Regions from separate parts of the Weissella soli genome, predicted to be linked through region 1. Evidence: riboswitches for the same ligand, from Rfam matches in the RefSeq annotation. Region 1 holds a riboswitch; the other holds the start of a gene.
What was found. A riboswitch is a leader RNA that binds a small molecule or an ion and turns the genes downstream of it on or off. The one in region 1 is predicted to bind lysine.

Region 1 (4,222 bases):
AAAGTTACGATGTCTAATTTAAAATTAAAAATTGGTATCGTCAGTATGCTGGCACTAAACTTATCTAGTGTAGTCATTGGATCAGCGATTGTGGCGATCTCGCAGTCTTTCCCCCATACCCCGATTTCGACCATCCAGTTACTAAGCACATTACCTGGATTAGGTGTATTATTATCGACTTTGGTTGCGGGACAATTAGCGATGAAATTCTCCAAAAAATATCTGGTATTGTTAGGAGTAGCGTTGGTGACCATTGCAGGGATGTTACCAGCTGTATGGCATAGTTCAGTTATTGGACTTTTGGCATGTTCGGTGGTGCTGGGTGTTGGCCTTGGCTTTATTACAACAATTAATCCAATGTTAGTCTCGGAATACTTTAAAGGCGAGGAGCAATCTAGTATTCTTGGTATGGGAAACGGTGTGACTTCTTTGGTAGGTATGGTGCTGATTGCTGCGGGTGGTGCTTTAGGTGCGACACATTGGTATAACCTATATTGGGTATTTGGAATTGGAATTTTGGTTTTCTTAGTGGTGCTAATCTGTTTACCTAAAGATTTACCACAAACACAGACTGAAGAGAATATCGGTAAGACGTCTACCTTATCAATTATTAAGGCATTTAATCCTTCTATAATGATGATATTTGTCGCAGTTGCCATCATGGGAATCGCTTACACATCTTACCTTTCAAATTTATCGATCGTAGTCAATTCTAAAGGGCTTGGTGGTACGAGTCTTACCGGTATCGTCAGTTCAATTGGGACAATTGGCGGTATCATTGCTGGATTTGGCTTTAAATTCATTAGAAAAATGAGCAAGCCTAACACATTGGCTTTTGGGTTTATTTGTCTTTTAGTAGCGTTATTCTTAGGAGAATTTGCCACTAATGCCTTTATGTTAATCATCGCAGGTTTGCTGTCTAACATTAGTATGGTTACGATCACTTCAACAGCGCCGTTCTTGGCCGCGATGATTTCGGAACCTTATCAAATACCAATGGTCATGTCCATTTATAGCTTTATTAATGGGTTAGCATCAGCTTTAGCTCCAAAAATTATTAGTTTATTGGGCATCTCGGCTGGTGGTCATTCCTTTATATTTGCAGGTGGTTTGTGTGGCATAATGGCTGCTACTTTACTTATTAGTCAATTTGGTAAGAAAGCAGAGGGTGGTCAATTAGTATCAAAGTAATCCAAACTCGCGATGACTTTGAACGGCATACTTGTTCTGAGGAAACAACTATTTGACTAGCTGCTTTCTGACAGTCGATTAGAATCCTATGATGAATTTAAAAAACGAGTGCTCAAGTGGGGACACTCGTTTTTTAAACAATTTCTTTAGTAAATAGCCGTATGGTTTGTCCAAAAATATTTGTAAACTGCGTCACCTCGGTAAATGCGAGGCGTTTTAGGAGGGCGATTGAAGCAGCATTGTTTCCATCAACTTCAGCCGTTATCGTGGTTTGGTGGTAGGTCTGTAGCAAGGCAAGCAAAGCAACGGTCATGATACCTTGATGTCGCCAATCAGGGTGCAAGAAATAGCTGATGACATGCGTCGTTTCAAGCCTTTGACTATCGATATCTTCGTCGAGAAAAATGCCACCAACAATGGTGTTGTCCACACGAATGGCAACAGATGGGGTGGCTAAGTAATGGGTAAAGAGGGTGTGTAAATTACCAGTGACTTGTAAGGCTGTGTTGATGCTTTCCTCGCTCAGTAATTGGATAAAAATCGTTTCATTGGCTGGTTGCCAAGACCGTAATTCCATGGGGTATCTCCTCGAATATGATACAGCTAGCGTACCAAATTTAAGATAATCTGCCTATCTGTTTGACATTCTGTTGAAAGTCCAGTAATATCAATATTTGTAAATTAAATATGACATAGAGGTCGCGATCAACATGAGTAGGTTCTGGAGCTGGCAAGCTTTGAAGGAATCAAAAGGGGCGGTTGCCGAAATGAATGGCTTGGCAAAGTCATTTGTTGGTCTATCCGTGAATAACGTATGGACTGTCGCAGCAAAATTAGTCGGCTGCGGAGCGCTATCGACAAAACTAACGTACTTGATGAGTCCGTGGTCTGTTGTTTAGCAGGCTACGGATTTTTTTGTTCGTTCTGATAGACCTCTCTGGAAGGAGAATTGGTAATGTCACAAGAATCAAATGGATTAAGGCGTACGTTGAAAACACGACACCTCTCAATGATTGCTTTAGGTGGAACGATTGGAACGGGGTTATTCTTGTCATCAGGAGCGACGATCTCGCAAGCCGGACCGTTGGGCGCGTTAACCGCTTATGCAGTCATGGGTGCGATGGTGTTCTTTCTTATGACCAGCTTGGGTGAAATGGCGACCCATAACCCAGTCTCTGGTTCGTTTTCAGTCTACGCAGACAAGTATGTTGAACCGGCGTTTGGCTTTGCTATGGGTTGGAATTATTGGTTTAACTGGGCCATCACGGTTGCGGTTGAAGCAGCGACCGTCGGCGTGGTCATGCAATATTGGTGGCCATCTATTCCTGGTTGGATTTGGGCCGGCGCAGTGTTGCTCTTGATTACCTTGATCAACCTGTTCTCAGCACGGGCCTATGGTGAAACAGAATTCTGGATGGCCTTGATTAAGGTGATTGCGGTCATTTTGTTCATGATTGTCGGTGTGCTAACCATCCTTGGGATCATGGGTAACCAACCAGATGTGGCCAACAACTTATCCGCAGATGGTCACCATGGTTTCATTGGTGGTGCGGCTGGTATTTTGTCAGTGTTTATGGTCGCTGGTTTTTCATTCCAAGGAACTGAAATGGTTGGGATTACTGCTGGTGAATCAGAAACACCAGAAACCTCAGTACCAAAGGCAATCTCACAAGTGTTCTGGCGAATCTTGTTGTTCTACATCTTAGCCATTTTTATCATTGGCGCAATTATTAACTATAAGGATCCATCATTATTAAAGGCTTCAGAATCAAATGTGGCCGTGTCACCATTTACGCTGGTGTTTAAGCAAGCAGGGTTTGCCCTGGCTGCCTCAGTAATGAACGCGGTCATCTTGACCTCAGTCATCTCGTCAGCTAACTCAGGCGTCTACGCTTCATCACGGATGTTGTGGTCAATGGCGCAAAAGGGGATGGCACCAAAAATTTTTGGTAAGACCAATACTCGTACCGGTATTCCTGTACCGGCCTTATTGTTGACAGTGGCCGTTGGTTTGTTCTCATTCCTGACAAGTGTTTTGGGACCAGACATCTACTACTACTTAGTCGCTGCTTCAGGGTTGACCGGATTTATTGCTTGGATTGGGATTGCGGTATCACATTATCGTTTCCGCCGGGCTTGGATCAAGCAAGGACATAGTGTTTCAGAATTACGTTACCATGCTAAGTGGTTCCCATTTGGACCAATTTTGGCTTTGATTTTGTCATTCGTCGTTGTGATCGGACAAGATACCAGCTCATTTGCCGGTTCAATCACGCATTGGAACTGGGAAGCGATTATTACGACCTACATGTCAGTACCATTATTCTTAGTGTTGTACTTTAGTTACAAAATCAAGAATAAGAGTCGGGTACGTAAGTTGGAAGATATCGATTTGTCATCTTCACACTCTGACGTTGAATAAAAAATATCACAAGATTAGCGACGAGCACCTCGAATATTCGGGGTGCTTTTTGTTAGCTCTGACAAAAAATATTTGTAATACTCTAAAAAAGAGTATTACAAGTGAATTTTTCACATAAGTAAATTTATAAAAATTAATTGTATCCGCTTTCATTATTGTGGCAATGCGTTACAGGCTATAAAGCCTAATTTGACGGGGATTTTCGCTTGTGAAATACCGCATATTTTAATGACATTTTTGCAGAAAAACGTTACAATAGTGCTAGTTAGGTATGTTATTTACCGACAAAATAAAAGGAGATTTTTCAAATCATGAAGAAGACCAAGATTGTTTCAACACTTGGACCTGCATCAAGCGATGTAGAGACGATTGCCAAGTTGATCGACGCCGGCGCCAACGTTATGCGTTTTAACTTCTCACACGGAGACCACGAAGAGCACATGGGTCGTATGAACGCTGTGCACGAAGCTGAAAAGGTTACTGGCAAGCGTGTCGGAATCTTGTTGGACACGAAGGGGGCTGAAATCCGTACTACTGTTCAATCAACTGGTAAGATCGAATTTAACATTGGTGATGTTGTTCGCATCTCAATGGATGATTCTTTGGAAG
Region 2 (4,222 bases), 430 kb from region 1:
GAATCGGGTTACGATTGTAATTTGAAGCCATTGAGTAACCATAGGCACCCGTTGAAAGAACAGCTAGGACATCCCCGGGCTTTGTCTTAGGCAAGGCTTGTTGCCAGACCAAAACATCCCCCGATTCACAGTACTTACCCGCAACCCGCACGACCTGTTCCGTTGGCGCGTCTAGTTGATCAACCAACACCGCCTCATAATTGGCCTGGTACATTGCTGGTCGAATATTATCACCCATGCCCCCATCAACGGCCAAATACGAACGAATGCCAGGTACATCCTTGCGTGAGCCAATCGTGTACAAGGTCGTCCCAGCCTCACCAACGATTGAGCGGCCAGGTTCAATCCAAATGGCCGGCATCGGCATGCCATAGGCACCCGTCTTTTCCCGAATCTTAGCGATGATGGCCGTGACAAATTCACTAGCCGGCTTAGGGTGATCTTCGTCGGTATAGCGAATACCAAAGCCACCACCGGTATTAATCACTTCAGGATCAAAGCCCCAATCATGGACGATAGCCACTAATTTTTCAGCAGCAGCTTCAAACCCCGTGACATCAAAAATTTGTGAGCCGATGTGAGCATGCACACCCAGCACATGCAATGACGCGGTCCCGCTGGCGATATGGTAAGCTTCTTCAGCTTGACCGCTGTCGACATCAAAGCCAAATTTTGAATCAGTCTGACCAGTTTGAATAAATTCATGGGTATGGGCTTCAATACCTGGTGTGATACGCAGCAAAATATTTTGCACGATACCCCGTTCAGCAGCCAATTCAGATAACATGTTCAATTCATAAAGGTTATCTACGATAATTGTCCCTAGACCATTGTCTAAGGCCATGATTAATTCAGCTTCCGACTTGTTATTACCATTAAATGACACATGGGCCATTGGATAGTTCGCATTCAAAGCCGTGGCAATTTCACCGCCGGAAACAACATCCAGATGAATCCCTTCCTGGGCGGCAATTTCGTACATCGCCGTTGTCGCAAAGGCCTTGGAAGCAAAACTCACCACGTAATCAATCTGTTCTTCATCAAACACTTGCTGGAAGGCGCGCATCGACTGTCGAATTTTCGTCACGTCATAGACGTAGAGCGGTGTTTGAAATTCAGCTGCCAATGCATTCGCCGTGATCCCACCGATGCTCAATTCGCCTTCTTCACTTACTTCATAAGGGGTTGTCATATCTGTTCTCCTTCTAACTAATCAACGAGTTCACGCTTGATACGTTCTTGTAATGAGGTGGTTACCACCCACGGTGCCAAGCCCGCATGGTCACTAAAATCTTCAAGGGTGTTTTCTAACCCACCGTTTTTACCAATAAATGTGACCTTAGTGCCAACGGGAACCTCTTCTGGTAGTGAGACCATGAGTTGATCCATGGCAATCTGGCCGACGATGCGTGCCCGCTGACCATTGATGATGACCCCGAAATCTTGTAGGTTCCGTGATAAGCCATCCCCATAACCAATTGGGACTGTGCCAATCCACTCACCAGCATGGGTTGTATACGTATGCGAGTATGAGACGCCGACACCGGCTGGCATTTGCTTGACATAGACTAACGCACTTTCGAGTCCAAGGACTGGTTCCAGATAATTGGCTGGTCGCACTTGCCCCCGGGATGGTTCAACGCCATAGACCACGGTGCCAACGCGCACCACATCCGTAGGAATTTCATCGGCGTGATACATGGCGGCCCCTGAATTCGCGATATGCACCATAGGAGGTAATTCAATCCCCGCGGTCAACCGTTCCCAATTAGCCAATTGATAATGAAAATAATCATTGTTAAGGGAATCAGATTCTGCAAAGTGTGTCATAATCGCTTGGTAAACGAAATAATCAGGTGCGCCTTTAATGTAATCAATCAATTCATGTAACGCTTCTTGCGACCGGACACCAATGCGGGTCATGCCCGTATCCACTGCGACGTTGATCAGGAGGCGCGTCCGGCCGTCCATCACCGCCTGTGCTTGTTCAAGCCAAGCCAGATCACTCACGGTTGCCATAATATTATTCTCTGCCATGACTTGCGCATACTTTGGATCAACGATGCCCATAATCAAGATTGGCATGGCGATTCCCGCTTCACGTAAGGCCAACGCCTCTTCCAAAATGGCCACGCCAATTCCGTCTACTCCAGCGCGTTCTGCTGCCTGGCCCATTTCCAAGAGGCCATAGCCATACGCATTGGCCTTCAGAGCGAGAAAAATCATACGCGCACCTGTCGCCTGTCGTACTTCATTAACGTTATGGGTGACTGCGTGCTGCGAAATTGTAATTTTTGTTGGTCTTGAATATCCGACTACCATGTGTTTGCCCCATTCATTATTTTTTGTTTGAAGAAGCACGTGCACGCTCAGGGTACAAAAAAACGTCCATGAGTGTGCACTGCCGCACAGCCTCATGAACGCATAAAAAATCGTTAACGTGGACCATCCGATAGCACTCCGCTGGGTTACAGCGACAGTCCGTTAACTATTCATTAACGGCCCAATTAATTTGCTGCCACACAAATCAATTTCGGCAAAATCCCCTTTCACTTCATTTCAACACCATTGGCATGGTTCCATGAACTTACTCTTGTCTTTCGCGACCTCTATCAAACATTAAGTTGTAATGAGAATAACACGCATTAAAATGAGTGTCAATCTTGACATTTTAATTTTCTTACTCTTAAATAGACTTCAATACATTCCCAAAAGGACTTAAGCACATGAAAGTTATTAAATTTGGGGGAACTTCACTAGCTGATGGCCCCCAATTAGAGAAAGTTATCGCCATCATTGATGCTGATGCAACCCGCCAAGTAGTGACTGTATCAGCTCCCGGCAAGCGTTTTTCCGGCGACACCAAAGTCACTGATCTATTGTTGCAATACGCGCAAGCTGCCATCAACGGCGATGATACGCAAGCCATCGTGGCTGAAATTGCAGCGCGTTATCAAGCAATTGCGACCTATTTCCACGTCGATAGTACTGCCATCATGCCCAAAATTATTGAGCAATTACAGCATTTGGCCAAACAGCACTACCCTTCGTTTGATTACCTCTACGCCGCTTTTGCTGGGCACGGTGAACTATTGAATGCCCAACTAATCGCATTTATTTTACAGGCAACTGGCCATAATGCTCGTTTTGTATCACCCAAAGAACTTGGTATGCAGACAACGGGTGCCCCCCGTGCCGCCACGCTAGCTGAAATCAGTTACCAAAAAATGGCTTGGTTTACACTGGCCAGTGATGAAATCATCGTGGTCCCCGGCTTCTTTGCCTACGACGAACATGGTTACATGAATACCTTTAAACGTGGTGGTTCAGACATTACGGGGGCCATTTTGGCACGTGGGTTGAAGGCTACTGTCTACGAAAATTTCACAGACGTGTCTTCAATCTATGCTGTCAGTCCAAAAATCGTGGCCAATCCTGCCCCCATCGCGAAAATGACGTATCGTGAAATGCGTGAACTGGCCTACGCGGGTTTTGCCGTTTTCAGCGATGAGGCAATTGTCCCGGTTATTAAGGCGGGCATCCCAATCAACGTCCGTAACACCAACGAACCAGCAGCACCGGGCACCCTCATTGTGCCCGAAAATGAAATTGCGACGACCCACGCCATTACGGGGATTGCCAGCGACGATCGGTTTGCAACGTTGTATCTACACCGCTACTTGCTCAATAAGGAAATTGGCTTCACCCGACGCCTGTTAGATATCTTGTATCGACATGGCATCTCATATGAGCATATGCCGACCGGAATTGATGATTTATCGATTATTTTCGATAAGTCACTCACTTCACGTGCCCAATTTGAAGCCATGATTGCTGACATTCGCACAGAAATCCAGCCCGATATTTTAGAATGGCATACCGATTACGCCTTGATCATGGTCGTTGGTGAGGGGATGCAAGAAATGCACGGTGCCGTCGCTAACATCATCGAACCGCTCACTGAAGCTGGCATCAATATTTCGATGGTCAACCAAGGAGCTTCACGGATTAGCGTGATGCTTGGTTTGCCTGCTGATCAAGTGGATGCCGCCGTGAAAGTAATTTATGAACAAGTTTACTAACCTCTAACACGAAATCAACAAAAACCCCTGATCGCGCCGCCTATTTTGCAGTGCGATCAGGGGTTTTTGTTCGCATTATCATCAAACTAACACCGCTTAATTATGTTTGACAGCATCCTTAATTAAGCTTTATTTTCCCC

Region 2: it holds a riboswitch for lysine, as region 1 does, so the genes downstream of both, alr (alanine racemase) here and WSWS_RS02305 (amino acid permease) in region 1, are expected to answer to the same signal.

Annotation. Positions count from the first base shown of each region.
Region 1 covers NZ_CP017326.1:480,394-484,615, forward strand. Annotated here, with positions in the region: gene WSWS_RS02285 (beta-glucosidase) at 1-17, shown strand, start outside; gene WSWS_RS02290 (MFS transporter) at 10-1,191, shown strand; gene WSWS_RS02295 (GNAT family N-acetyltransferase) at 1,325-1,768, opposite strand; lysine riboswitch at 1,877-2,053, shown strand; gene WSWS_RS02305 (amino acid permease) at 2,147-3,613, shown strand; gene pyk (pyruvate kinase) at 3,925-4,222, shown strand, end outside.
Region 2 covers NZ_CP017326.1:907,354-911,575, forward strand. Annotated here, with positions in the region: gene lysA (diaminopimelate decarboxylase) at 1-1,192, opposite strand, end outside; gene alr (alanine racemase) at 1,210-2,322, opposite strand; lysine riboswitch at 2,446-2,620, opposite strand; gene WSWS_RS04275 (aspartate kinase) at 2,727-4,082, shown strand.